Regions from separate parts of the Brevibacillus choshinensis genome, predicted to be linked through region 2. Evidence: a T-box and tRNA genes for the amino acid it is inferred to sense, from the RefSeq annotation. Region 2 holds a T-box; the other holds one or more tRNA genes.
The links. A T-box is a leader RNA that pairs with one kind of tRNA and senses whether it is charged. The one in region 2 lies ahead of leuS (leucine--tRNA ligase), so its partner is inferred to be a tRNA-Leu.
Positions count from the first base shown of each region.

Region 1: it has a tRNA-Leu gene. The T-box ahead of leuS (leucine--tRNA ligase) is inferred to sense a tRNA for this amino acid. The anticodon was not compared.

Region 1 covers NZ_CP069127.1:4,236,790-4,243,890, forward strand. The annotation lists gene JNE38_RS21315 (YkoP family protein) at 1-531, opposite strand, end outside; gene JNE38_RS21320 (TerC family protein) at 601-1,251, opposite strand; gene JNE38_RS21325 (sensor histidine kinase) at 1,464-2,624, shown strand; gene JNE38_RS21330 (hypothetical protein) at 3,027-3,485, opposite strand; gene JNE38_RS21335 (hypothetical protein) at 3,485-4,270, opposite strand; tRNA gene JNE38_RS21340 (tRNA-Gly) at 4,430-4,503, opposite strand; tRNA gene JNE38_RS21345 (tRNA-Leu) at 4,516-4,603, opposite strand; tRNA gene JNE38_RS21350 (tRNA-Pro) at 4,630-4,706, opposite strand; tRNA gene JNE38_RS21355 (tRNA-Arg) at 4,736-4,812, opposite strand; tRNA gene JNE38_RS21360 (tRNA-Gly) at 4,816-4,891, opposite strand; tRNA gene JNE38_RS21365 (tRNA-Leu) at 4,911-4,997, opposite strand; tRNA gene JNE38_RS21370 (tRNA-Lys) at 5,015-5,090, opposite strand; tRNA gene JNE38_RS21375 (tRNA-Tyr) at 5,104-5,188, opposite strand; tRNA gene JNE38_RS21380 (tRNA-Thr) at 5,194-5,269, opposite strand; tRNA gene JNE38_RS21385 (tRNA-Asp) at 5,370-5,446, opposite strand; tRNA gene JNE38_RS21390 (tRNA-Met) at 5,572-5,648, opposite strand; tRNA gene JNE38_RS21395 (tRNA-Val) at 5,678-5,753, opposite strand; tRNA gene JNE38_RS21400 (tRNA-Glu) at 5,778-5,854, opposite strand; tRNA gene JNE38_RS21405 (tRNA-Thr) at 5,878-5,953, opposite strand; tRNA gene JNE38_RS21410 (tRNA-Asn) at 5,961-6,036, opposite strand; rRNA gene JNE38_RS21415 (23S ribosomal RNA) at 6,089-7,101, opposite strand, start outside.
Region 2 covers NZ_CP069127.1:2,060,686-2,067,786, forward strand. The annotation lists gene yqeK (bis(5'-nucleosyl)-tetraphosphatase (symmetrical) YqeK) at 1-554, shown strand, start outside; gene rsfS (ribosome silencing factor) at 547-903, shown strand; gene JNE38_RS10565 (class I SAM-dependent DNA methyltransferase) at 910-1,653, shown strand; T-box leader at 1,698-1,940, shown strand; gene leuS (leucine--tRNA ligase) at 2,004-4,421, shown strand; gene comER (late competence protein ComER) at 4,479-5,312, opposite strand; partial or broken gene JNE38_RS30600 (helix-hairpin-helix domain-containing protein) at 5,436-5,993, opposite strand; gene asnB (asparagine synthase (glutamine-hydrolyzing)) at 6,207-7,101, opposite strand, start outside.

The DNA.
Region 1 (7,101 bases), 2.2 Mb from region 2:
TTCCTTGGACATGTAGACCCTCTTTAAGGGCATCTCGTGGTTCCAGGTTTGCACCCGCTTTTTGCCATCAGGATGAACGATACGCAGCAGCAGCCGCAAATACCACCGCTTGTATCGGAAAAACCAATTCATGGGAACATCTGAAATGGAAAAGCCCAAAGGCTGGACCCCTTTATGCAGCATCGTAGTCCCGACAATCCCTTTAATTCTTTCTCTCTCCGGCATGGACTCTAGATAAGCAGCCAATTTCGGCAAAGATACCATGATTTGCCGCCGGAGAAGCAGGGCTACCCGCAAGTCGTCTTTGACCCCTTTGCAGAGCGTTGCGAAGTAGTAATTATGAATATGTATTTTGACGATGAGATCACCGTTGAAAATGGTTTGATTGTCTGATGTGACCAGAGTCTCACCTCGGTAACGAAGTGGCACCACACGAAAAATATTGGCCCCCTTCTCTATGTATTTGAGTCGCGTGCAGCGCTGATACACATCGTCCCACAGCCCCCAGAGCACCAAGAGACTCGAATTCATCTGCATCCGGATCCTTTCTGGACTATTTTTTCGTAGTATGCCCCAGAATGCAGTACCCTCATTACCTGATTACGCCCTTTTTATTCGCCCCCACAGCATGACGAGAGCCGCGACGATGACCGGCAGCCACATATGATTAAGCATGAGAGGATTGATCCATTTCCATATGTATGGATCCTCCAGGCACATTTCAACAGCCGTAAATGCGAGCACGCCACCTCCTGCGATGACGAGCCAGCTAAAACGGTTCATGAGCCGCGCTATGAAGGCACTGCCCCACATCAAGAGAGGGATGCTCATCAATAGCCCCAACAAGACAAGCCATATATCGCCATGTGCAGCACCGCCAACCGCCAATACGTTGTCCAGACTCATTACAAAATCTGCCAAAATAATGGTGCGAACCGCTTGCCCCACGGTCTGATTGCGGGAAACTTCTGCCAGTTCCTCGTTTTCTCCCAACATCAGCTTGCATGCGATCCATAGCAGCAAAAACCCGCCTATCGCTTTGACCAGCGGGATATCTAACATCCAGGTTGTCAGGCTTGTCAGTAAAATTCGCAAAAGGATCGCACCTAGTGTCCCGTACAGGACGGCTCGTGTTCTTTCTTCCCGTGGAAGCCCCCGGCAAGCCATCCCGATCACAACCGCATTGTCGCTGCTCAGGACAAGATCGATCATAAAAATATGCACCAGTCCCAGCCAAAAATGCTCTTCCATCCCTGCCTCCCTGGTCCACCAAAGTCTGTCCATTCTACTTTATGCGACTAAAATCGGACTCATGCTTAAATTTTTTTCCGAATAAAGGAACTTTTTAGCGGATTTTGTAGATAAGAACTTCCATAAAAAAACATTTTATTGCGAATTTAGGAGAATTATACCTTGTCTTTCCTAGCCCTTTTCCATTACGATTTTAGTGGGGTGGATAAGAGATGGTGGAGACCGTGACGCTTAATCTTTTTAATGTTTCTAGGAAAATTTTAGATATGGCACCAAGCATTACCACATTGTGGATGCAAGAAATCGTTCGCAGTATGGAAATCCCTGTAACAATCCCTCGCGATTTCGCGGAAAAGCGTACGGTGCTATTAGCTCGCTATCTGGTGGAAAATGTGGATCAAGATATGCAGACGTGGTCCCTGGATATGGGAGAGTGGCTGCGCTCGCAGGAATTCCCCTTCTCCTCCATTTTGCGTACGTATCAATTGTATCGGAATGTATTCTGGCGGGTTCTTCAACCAGAGCTGCATAAATGGTCGTTGTCCTCTACCGATATGCTTTATCTGGAGACACAGCTCGGTAAAGCGATGGATGAGAGTGTCTTCTGGGCGGTCTACCATTTTGAGCAAATGATGAATGAAGAGCTGGTCCAAAAAGAAGAGACCATTTCCTACTTACACAACGACAAATTGACGATGCTCGGTAAAATAGCAGCAAACATGGCCCATGAGCTCCGAAATCCGCTCTGTGCGATCGAAGGATTCCTGAAGCTGATCGGAGAGTCTACCAAGGAACAGGCCAAATTGCAGTCTTACATTCAGGTTGTCATGCATGAGTTTGAAAATTTGCATCGACAGCTTACCGGTTTCTTGAGTTTCTCGAAAAAACCGATCTTGGATGAAATTTTCAAGACCGTTCAAGTAGAAAGCTTATTTGAAGAAGTGGAATTGCTCATCACTCCCCGTTTGCTGGGAGAAAACATACGCTTTGAAAAACAAATCCACCCCTGCTCTCTCGCTTGTTATGAAGAAGGCCTAAAGCAAGTCATTGTGAACTTACTGAACAATGCCATTGACGCGGTCCAGCATCGTCCTGAAAAAAGTATCAGTGTCATCGCCACATCCTCTGACGGATGGCTGTATTTGAGTGTAGAGAACAATGGAGAGATGATACCGCCGGAGATCGTCGAGAGTTTGTTTCAGCCGTTTTTTACAACCAAACAAAATGGGACAGGCATCGGATTGTCCATCTGTAAAAACATCATCGAGAAGCACCAAGGCAGCATTCATTGCGATTCCAATGAGAAGCGCACCCGATTTGTCGTATCCCTCCCGATTGAGACTGAGGTGGATCAGCCTGCCCCCACTCTGTGATTGGGCACAAAAAATGCCCCCTGATGCTCAGGAGGCGAGGCAAGAGATCCGTTACCGTTTGGTTGGTAAGCGACCTAAGGCTAACTCTACACGAAAACATATGTTTCTACCACTCAAAAGATTAGACAGACTTCGACACGTGCCAGGATCTATGCAGACTGTAGGGAAGCATGCATGGATCCTTTTTTGTCATGGTGCCAATACTTCGCACACTGCCCGGTTCGCTATGGCATGAATCGCCTGTTCTGCTGTACTGATCCATTTTGCTTAGCTGTTTCGGCACAAACAATGCCTCAATCTCAAATACCAATGCCGAGCGGATTATATAGAACTACATGAAAGGGGTCAGCCACGTTTGACTTCACACATTAGGATCTTGTACCTAGCAAAGCAGTGATGATATCACTTCGTTATAGCCAGCCCGAGTGCCTGATGATCCCATAGAATATCTTCGACAACAGAAACGTTATTCTCCTCGCATGTCACGATTAAGATGACCTCCCCCGTTTTTCCCTTCTTCAGTTCTCGTTCATTCTTGTGTCGCTTGAGCAGATAAATAATCCAATTCAGCAGAACGCCTGTAATAAATCCGGCAGCTGCTCCGATTAACCCCCAGATGACGGGTCCCCAGTCCCAGACAAAACCTTTGGTTGCCCCGATGGTAGCGAACATGAAGGCCAGTACCATCCCTTTATCCACTAAAGACAAACCATCACTACGGTGAATGCTATCCAGCAGCCTGGGGTGTTTTTTACGTGGATCAAGCGGAACGGCGTAGATCTCCGTTATCCCTTTTTCCTCCAATTCGGTTATAGCGATTTCCAGTAAAGTAGAGTATTCAAACGTGACGAATATTTGCATCACTCTACCATGCCCCCAACTGTTATTTGGGTGCCTGAAGGCTGGTATTTCCGCAATAGGTGATTTTTTAGTGCGTCTTCAAAAAGTTTATTATTCTCTACTGTATTCATGTAAGCATCGTAGATCGAAAAGAAATAAAACGAGGGTAAATACAAGAGCCATTGCTTTTCCAAAACAAGTGTGGAAAATCGTATGTTACCTAGGATCAGGTAGTGAATGGCGAGGATCAGATTAGATTTCCATACGAGAATAATGGAACATACAAAAATAAACCCTGCTAAAACAATACGATGGAGATACAATTGCCCAAGGCTGGGTATTCCCAGAGACCATACTACTGCTATCCAAGGCTTGCGTTTGTCAAGGTAGTTTACTTCTATTGCTCCAATGCGAAAAACGTCATAAAACCCATTCTCTCTTTGTGCGAGTAGATAAATCTTATTCATATCAACAGTGGATCGATAACTGTCCCATATCGCAAACAAATAAACAGGTATGTAAAGCATCGTGAATCTGGGTTCCAATATATCTTTTGCCGCTTGAAACTGACCGTTAAAGGAATACACCATTGCTTCATTCAGATGAATCAATTGATTAATGAACACTTCCCATATAATCAATGCGTAGCCTCGGAGATATTTGCTCAGTAGAAGGTGCCCAAAACCGGGGAAAGCCAAGGACCACGCAGCAATAATATAAGGATTTCTTTTATGAAGTTGTGTGGTTCCCAGCAAACTGACATATGCCTTGTTGCGCATATTTCGAACTGTTCCCTGACTTTCCATAATTGACCACCTTTGAAGCTATTTGGTTGTAATTTGCCCAAATGCTTGAGGAACCATTCAAACGAGACATGGTCTATCCCGTGTTGAATGACATTAACATTACTGAATAAACACAAAAAAACAGAGGCCAAATTGGCTCTCTGTTCTCCTCTATTCATATGGAGCGGGTGATGGGAATCGAACCCACGCGACCAGCTTGGAAGGCTGGGGTTCTACCATTGAACTACACCCGCATGTAATTGAGATGGTGCCGAGGACCGGACTTGAACCGGTACGGGAGAAACTCCCGACAGATTTTAAGTCTGTTGCGTCTGCCCATTCCGCCACCCCGGCAAAGCAAGAAAATGATGGGCAAATCATGGTCGGGAAGACAGGATTCGAACCTGCGACCCCTTGGTCCCAAGCCAAGTACTCTACCAAGCTGAGCTACTTCCCGACTGTATCCTTTTCACTCTAGATGAAAAGTGGCGTGCCCTGAGAGATTCGAACTCCCGACCTTTTGATTCGTAGTCAAACGCTCTATCCAGCTGAGCTAAGGGCACATATGGAGCGGACGAAGGGTCTCGAACCCTCGACCTTCGCCTTGGCAAGGCGACGCTCTACCAATTGAGCTACGTCCGCATGTAATTTTGCAGTTGTTTGGTGCGGTCGAGAGGACTTGAACCTCCACGGTGTTGCCACCACTAGAACCTGAATCTAGCGCGTCTGCCAATTCCGCCACGACCGCATGTAAAGTTTAAAAACTGGTGAGCCATGAAGGACTCGAACCTTCGACCCTCTGATTAAAAGTCAGATGCTCTACCAACTGAGCTAATGGCTCTCATTAAGAAAACTGGTGGGGAGAGACGGATTCGAACCGCCGAACCCAGAGGGAGCAGATTTACAGTCTGCCGCGTTTAGCCACTTCGCTATCTCCCCAGTGATGGTGCCGGCAATAGGACTTGAACCCACAACCCCCTGATTACAAGTCAGGTGCTCTACCAATTGAGCTATACCGGCGAACGTATTTATTTTACCAAATCATTCATAGATAATCAACATTTTTTCACTAATTGTAAACGTCTTTCATCTTCATGAATGTTGCCATTCTTGAAAAGAATGGCGGAGCTGACGGGACTCGAACCCGCGACCTCCGGTGTGACAGACCGGCGTGAACTCCAACTTCACCACAGCTCCATATTATTTTCCTTGAACTCGACGCTTATTCAAGGTCGTACAAGGAGAAAATTTGGTTGCACCCTACGGGTACTCCCATCTCACTTGAGCAAGATGTACATTCGACGTAGTTCAAGTGAATAATTTGGTTGCGGGAGCAGGATTTGAACCTGCGACCTTCGGGTTATGAGCCCGACGAGCTACCGAGCTGCTCCATCCCGCGACAGGGACCTATTCGGTCAGTAGTAATAGTGGTGGAGGCTGACGGGATCGAACCGCCGACCCTCTGCTTGTAAGGCAGATGCTCTCCCAGCTGAGCTAAGCCTCCACATTCTCTTAATGGGATATTTTATGGTGACCCGTAGGGGATTCGAACCCCTGTATGACAGCGTGAAAGGCTGCTGTGTTAAACCGCTTCACCAACGGGCCATAGCATGGTTGGGTAATAATCATGGTGCTCCCGACAGGAATCGAACCTGCGACCTCTTCCTTACCATGGAAACGCTCTACCGACTGAGCTACAGGAGCATGAATATGGCTCCTCGGGACGGACTCGAACCGCCGACCGATCGGTTAACAGCCGATTGCTCTACCAACTGAGCTACCGAGGAACATTGAAGGTCATTCCTTCAAAACTGAATACGCATGTTTGCTAAAGAATGTGTGGATAAGTCCTCGACCGATTAGTATTCGTCAGCTCCACGTGTTACCACGCTTCCACACCGAACCTATCAACCTCATCGTCTATGAGGGGTCTTACCAGCTTGCGCTGTGGGAAGTCTCATCTTGGAGGGGGCTTCACGCTTAGATGCTTTCAGCGCTTATCCCGTCCGCACATAGCTACCCAGCTGTGCCACTGGCGTGACAACTGGTGCACCAGCGGTGCGTCCATCCCGGTCCTCTCGTACTAAGGACAGCTCTCCTCAAACTTCCTACGCCCGCGACAGATAGGGACCGAACTGTCTCACGACGTTCTGAACCCAGCTCGCGTACCGCTTTAATGGGCGAACAGCCCAACCCTTGGGACCTACTTCAGCCCCAGGATGCGATGAGCCGACATCGAGGTGCCAAACCTCCCCGTCGATGTGGACTCTTGGGGAGATAAGCCTGTTATCCCCAGGGTAGCTTTTATCCGTTGAGCGATGGCCCTTCCATGCGGAACCACCGGATCACTAAGCCCGACTTTCGTCCCTGCTCGACTTGTAGGTCTCGCAGTCAAGCTCCCTTCTGCCTTTACACTCTACGAATGATTTCCGACCATTCTGAGGGAACCTTTGGGCGCCTCCGTTACCTTTTGGGAGGCGACCGCCCCAGTCAAACTGCCCACCTGGCATGGTCCTCTCGCCCGATAAGGGCGACGAGTTAGAAACTCCGTACATCAAGGGTGGTATCCCACCGACAGCTCCACAGAGGCTGGCGCCCCTGCTTCTCAGCTTCCCACCTATCCTGTACATGATGCACAAAGTTCCAATACCAGGCTACAGTAAAGCTCCATGGGGTCTTTCCGTCTTGTCGCGGGTAACCTGCATCTTCACAGGTATTATGATTTCACCGGGTCTCTTGCCGAGACAGCGCCCAAGTCGTTACGCCTTTCGTGCGGGTCGGAACTTACCCGACAAGGAATTTCGCTACCTTAGGACCGTTATAGTTACGGCCGCCGTTTACTGGGGCTTCGG
Region 2 (7,101 bases):
GGGCGCAAATGCATGATAAACGCTATACGCATACGCTGGGAGTCGCCGACTCGGCCAGGAAGCTGGCTGTACGCTACGGGGCCGATCCCGAGAAAGCGGAGCTGGCAGGCTATCTGCACGATTACTGCAAGTGCTGGCCAGTAGACAAGATGTTTGAAATTCTGGTGCGCCACGATATGCCGACGGACTTGCTGGAAGGAGAGAAAGAGCTTTGGCACGCTTTTGCCGGAGCGATCGTCATCCAGACAGACCTCGGCATTATGGACCCGGAAATTTTGCAGGCTGTCCGCTATCACACGACGGGTCGAGCAGGGATGACCCTGTTAGAAAAAGTGGTTTGTGTGGCAGACTATATAGAACCCAACCGCAATTTCCCTGGAGTAGAGCAAATCCGCGAGCTCGCAGAAAAAGATCTGGATGCCGCACTTGCTTTGGCGCTTGGGGGAACGATGCAATTTTTAATTGAAAAGCAAAAGACGGTGTTTCCGTTGACGCTATTGGCATACAACGACTTGATTTCCCGAAAAGGGAGAGTAGGAGGGTTTAATGGTTAAGACAGTTGAGGATTTGGCTCGTTTGGTCGTGAAAGCAGCCGAGGATAAGAAAGCTGAAAATCTGATGGTGCTGGATATCAGAAATTTATCCGCCGTCGCAGACTACTTTATGATTTGCCACGGAAACAACGAGCGTCAAGTACAGGCGATCGTCAAAGAAATTCGCGATCAGGCACACAAGAGTGGAATGAACGTGCGCGGAATCGAAGGCGCTGAGGAAGGGCGCTGGGTGCTCGTGGATCTGGGAGACGTCGTCATCCATGTGTTCCATCGTGAAGATCGCGAGTTTTACAACTTGGAGCGTCTGTGGAAGGATGCAGAGGTTGTTTCCTTCTCAGAGCAAGGGTAATCGACTATGGCCTACGCGCATATGGCGGCAGTTTACGACAAGCTGATGGCCGATACTCCCTACGACCAATGGCTGGATTGGGTGGAGCGTCATTGGGCAAAAGGGGATAAGCCACGGAACGTAATAGATCTGGGCTGCGGGACGGGGACGATTGCCATCCCGCTCTCCAAGCGCGGCTACCGGGTGACGGGTGTAGACTTGTCGGCTGAAATGCTGGCAATCGCCTATGATAAAATGCGCCGGGAACAGGCAGATGTCACGTGGGTCGAGCAGGACATGCGAGAGCTGGATTTACCGCAGGCAGATGCCGTCATTTCGCTGTGCGATTCTCTCAGCTACTTGACCGAAGAGGAAGATGTGCAGGAAACCTTTCGAAAGGTGTTCGACCATCTCGCCGAAGGAGGCAGCTTTTTGTTCGATGTGCACAGTCCTTATAAAATGCTGCACATCTTCGGAGATGAGACCTTCACCTACGTCGATGATGAAGTTTCGTACATTTGGCAATGTTTTTGCGACCCGCTGCGCCTGGAGGTGGAGCATCAGCTGACGTTTTTCATCCGCCAGCCAGACGGTCTCTACAAGCGCATGGAAGAAGAGCACTGGCAGCGAGCCTATCAGCCCATTCAGATGATTCGTTGGCTCAAGGATGCCGGATTTACAGACATCGTTTTGACAGCCGGATATTCGGATCAGCCCCCATCGGAGAAGAGCGATCGCCTATTTTTCGCCGCATCCAAGCCGAGACGTTGACATGATTGGTTCCTATTTACTATAATCGTGTTATAACTGCAAAATTCGACGCGTTGAAAGAGGAATAGTAGGCATTAACTCCGTGTGCTAGAGAGTTGACGGCAGGTGCAAGTCAACCCGGAGTGATCTGAACTCGCCTCCCAGCACTTTCCCCCAAGATTGAGGAATTCGATTGAGTAAGGGAAAGCGGATCATCTCCGTTATGGATGGAAATAAGTGGGTGAATGATGTTCCGTTCACCAATCTGGGTGGTACCGCGGGAGTAAACACAACCTCTCGTCCCTTTTCGTTAATCGATGGGGACGTGGGGTTTTTTTATTTTTCACCATTTAGGATGGGAGTGCTTTACCATGGTTTTTAATCATCGCAACGTCGAGAAGAAGTGGCAGCAATACTGGGAGCAAAACAAGACTTTCAAAACCTCCGAAGACGAAGGCAAAAAGAAGTTTTATGCGCTCGATATGTTTCCGTATCCATCTGGAGCAGGACTGCATGTAGGCCATCCAGAGGGCTATACGGCTACGGATATTTTGTCCCGTATGAAGAGAATGCAGGGCTACAATGTTTTGCACCCGATGGGCTGGGATGCCTTCGGATTGCCTGCTGAGCAGTACGCGCTCGATACAGGGAACGACCCTGCTGAATTTACCGAGCAAAACATCAACAACTTCCGCCGTCAGATCAAGTCCTTGGGCTTCTCCTATGACTGGGATCGCGAAATTAACACGACGGACCCGCACTACTATAAATGGACGCAATGGATTTTCACCAAGCTGTATGAGCACGGTTTGGCCTACATTGATGAAGTTGCAGTAAACTGGTGCCCGGCACTGGGTACGGTTTTGGCGAATGAAGAGGTCATCGATGGCAAAAGTGAGCGTGGAGGACATCCAGTCGAGCGCCGTCCGATGAAGCAATGGGTCCTGAAAATTACTGCTTACGCGGAGCGCCTGCTGGCTGACCTGGAAGAGCTGGACTGGCCGGAGAGCATCAAGGAAATGCAGCGCAACTGGATTGGCCGTTCCGAAGGGGCAGAGGTTACCTTTAGCATCGAAGGTCATGAGGAAGGCTTCACCGTCTTCACGACACGTCCTGACACCCTGTTTGGTGCGACCTACGCCGTATTGGCGCCAGAGCACAAGCTGGTAGACCTGATCACGGTCCCTGCTCAAAGAGAAGCCGTAGAGGCGTATCTGGAGCAAGCGAAGCGCAAGAGCGACCTGGAGCGTACAGACCTGGCAAAAGAAAAAACAGGGGTATTTACAGGAGCATACGCCATCAACCCAGTGAATGGCGAGCGTCTGCCGATCTGGATCGCCGATTACGTCCTGATCAGCTATGGTACGGGTTCCATCATGGCGGTGCCTGCACATGATGAGCGCGACTACGAATTCGCGAAAACATTTGATCTGCCAATCAAAGAGGTCATCGAAGGCGGAGACATTTCCAAAGAAGCGTTCGCCGGTGACGGCCCGCACATCAACTCCGGCTTCCTGGACGGACTGAACAAAGAAGAAGCGATCCGCAAGATGATCGAATGGCTGGAGGAGAACGGGAAAGGAAATCGCAAGGTAACCTACCGTCTGCGTGACTGGTTGTTCAGCCGTCAACGTTATTGGGGAGAGCCGATTCCAATCATCCACCTGGAAGACGGCACGATGAAAGTGGTTCCAGAAGAAGAGCTGCCGATTATTTTGCCAAAAACAAAAGAAATCAAGCCATCCGGGACAGGTGAATCCCCGCTGGCGAATATCACGGACTGGATTAACATCGTAGATCCGGTAACTGGCCAAAAAGCTCGCCGTGAGACAAACACAATGCCGCAATGGGCAGGCAGCTGCTGGTACTTCCTGCGCTTTATCGATCCGCACAACGAAAAAGCACTGGCCGATCCGGATAAATTGAAGGAATGGCTGCCGATTGACATTTACATCGGTGGTGCGGAGCATGCAGTACTGCACTTGCTGTACTCCCGCTTCTGGCACAAATTCCTGTACGACATCGGTGTCGTGCCTACCAAGGAACCGTTCCAAAAGCTGTTCAACCAGGGTATGATCTTGGGTGAGAACAACGAAAAAATGAGTAAGTCCAAAGGAAACGTCGTAAATCCGGATGACATCGTGAACAGCCATGGCGCAGATACCTTGCGTATGTATGAGATGTTCATGGGGCCGCTGGATGCTTCGATCGCTTGGTCTACAAAAGGCCTGGACGGTGCCCGCCGCTTCCTGGACCGCGTCTATCGCCTGTTTGTAAACGACAGCGGAGAGCTGAACGAGAAGATCGTCGATACGACCAAAGCAGGCAGTATGGAGCGCGTTTACCATCAAACGGTGAAGAAAGTGACAGAAGACTACGAAGGTCTGCGTTTCAACACAGGTATTTCCCAGCTGATGGTATTCGTAAATGAAGCATACAAAGCGGATGTACTGCCGAAGAAATACATGGAAGACTTCGTGAAAATGCTGTCCCCAATCACGCCTCATATCGCAGAAGAACTGTGGGAGAAGCTGGGACACAGCGAGACGCTGGCTTACGAGGCTTGGCCTACCTACGATGAATCCAAGCTGGTAGAGGATGAAGTGGAGATCGTGCTGCAAGTAAACGGCAAGAACAAGGAAAAGCTGCTGATCGCTTCCGATTCCACCAAAGAACAAATGGAAGAGCTGGCTTTGGCTAACGAAGTGATCAAAGAACTGATCGATGGAAAAACCATCGTGAAAATGATTGCGGTACCGGGCAAGCTCGTCAATATCGTCATTCGATAATGGTAAATGAAAAAAGGAGTGAGACCTGTCGCAAGGCAGGTTCGCACTCCTTTTTGCTTATTCGAGCTGATGGGCCAGCTTACGCTCCGCCAGTTCCTGATCTTCAGCAAATTTGGCATGCGTACGATGAAATACATCGGCAAAAACACCGGGTATACCGTTCTTCAGGGCAATGAGACCTTCTCCGGTGATCCCGCCAGGAACACAGACGCGCTCCTGCAGGGAGGGGAGAGTAAAGATTTCCTCTTTTAATAGATCTGCCATTCCGATGAACATCTGGGTGGTCAAATACGTGGCTGCCTCGTGGGAGATGCCTGTTTCGGACACGGCGTCCTGAATCATCTGTTGGAGAATGTAACTGAGAAATGCAGGGCCGCAGCTGGTGATGTCGGAGGTGACACGCAAGAAGGAGTCTGTGATTAAAGTAGGCTGGCTGATTTGGGAGAAGAGGGAGAGAATGGTTTGCTTCTGCTCATCCTTTATCCGGGAACCGAATTCGCATAGACTGATCCCGCTGCGAGCTGCATTTGTAATGCTCGGCACGACCCTGGCGACTGCACATGGGACAATCTCCTCCAGCTGAGCGAGCTTAATCGGGCTCGTAATGGTAATCAAAAGGTGCTCTGGTGTCAATTCCGGGAGGATCTGCTCTAGCATGACCTTATATTCCAGCGGTTTTACGCACAGCAGCAATACGCGTGCTTGCATGGCCAACTCGGCATTGCTCGGGGCAATGACTAATCCGGGGTGGCGGGCCGCCAGCTGCTCTGCTTTGGCCGGTGTGCGATTTCTCATGATGATCTGGCCGGGGGACAGGGCTTTGGCTGACAGCAACGCTTCAATGAGGATGCTGCCCATGCTGCCTGTACCGATGAACCCGATCCTATCCATGTCCATACCTCCATCCATTATTCTTTCCCCATTGTATGTGACGCGTTCATGCATCATGACCGCAGAATGAGCGAAGCTACTGAATCCGTATGCGATCCTTGATCCGATCGTCATTTTGTCACCGATCCCTTGAATTTCCTTCAGCTCATCGGGGGATCGAAAGCTGCCGTGTTCCTCGCGATAGCGGAGAATCGCTTTGGCTTTTGCTTCCCCGATACCAGGCAAACTCATGAACTGCTCTGCCGTTGCGGTGTTGATATTGATGGTCTCACCGGTACCAGCAGCGGTTTGGCTGGCGGCAGCCGGTTTGTACGGGGAGGGGAGACTCATCCCTGCTCCAGGGGATGGCAGGCTCCCTTTCGCAGGGATGACGATGGCCGTCCCGTCAGTCAAAGGCGCGGCCAGATTGATTTGTTCCAGGTCGGCATCGGCGGAGGCTCCTCCAGCCTTGGCGATGGCATCCGCGACCCGCATACCTGCATTCAACTGATACAGCCCCGGCTGCTTGACTCGTCCCTTGACGTCTACAAAGAGTGGGGGAGGAGTCTCCTTCATATTCACCCGTGCATCGCTGGTCTTTGGGGGAGTCAACTCTTTTTGTACCCCGAGGGAGTCTTCTGAGTTAGGGGTGGATTCTGCTGAAGCGTACGCCGGAGCGATCAAAGGCAGCTGCGATTCCATACCACTCTGTTCCGAACTGCGTGCCTGGTAGAGCCACAGACTGCTTCCGATGAACACGATCGCTCCGATGCCCAAAAGTATACGGCGATAACGCTCCCACCAATCCGCGAACACAAAAAACCCTCCCTTGTCTCGTCGAGTATCCTTGAAGAGAAGCAGGCTTCTCTAACAACGATGCTACGAAAAGTAAGAGAGGGTGTGCAAATGTTTTCCTTAACCGATATGCTGGAGCGAATTCTTCTTCCGTCGAAGGTCGACATTCGGGCTCACATAGGGGTCAAATGTGTGTTTTTGCTCGATGAAGATCTGATGCCACAGCATGAAGACGAGGATCGTCCAGATTTTGCGGCTGTAATCCGCGTTGCCTTCCCGATGCTCATCCAGCATGTAGAGAACGTAGGCTTTGTTGATCAGATCGTCCACTTTGGATTCGAAAACGATTTCCTTCGCCCATTTGTAGAACTCGTTCTTCAGCCAATGACGAGTCGGTACAGGGAAGCCCAGTTTCTTTCTCATCTTGATTTCCGGCGGCAAGAAGTCCTTCATGGCCTCGCGCAGAACGTGCTTGGTCGTTCCGTTCGCAATTTTGTACTTCGTCGGGATGGTGGCGGCAAATTCAAAGACTTTCAGGTCGATGAAAGGCACGCGCAGCTCCAGGGAATTGGCCATCGTCATTTTGTCAGCCTTCATCAGGATGTTGCCGCGCAGCCAGGTATGGATGTCCAAATACTGCATTTTGGTAACATCATCATACTGGGAAGCGCGCTTGTAAATTTCCTCTGTTACCGTGAATGGAGAAACATACGCGCTCGAGTTGGCGATATCTTCCATCACGACACGTTTTTTCAACTCTTCACTGAAGATCAATGCATTCCCGAAGAAACGCTCTTCCACTGTCTTCGAACCACGGATCAGGAAATTCTTCCCTTTGACTTGATCGGGCAGGCGTTCTGCCATGTACCCGATGGAATGACGCATCCAGCCAGGCATGCCAGAGAACATTTTCAAGGAATTCGGCTCCCGATAAATGTTGTAGCCGCCGAAAAATTCGTCCGCTCCTTCTCCGGAGAGAACGACGGTGACGTGCTCGCTCGCCATCTGTGCGACA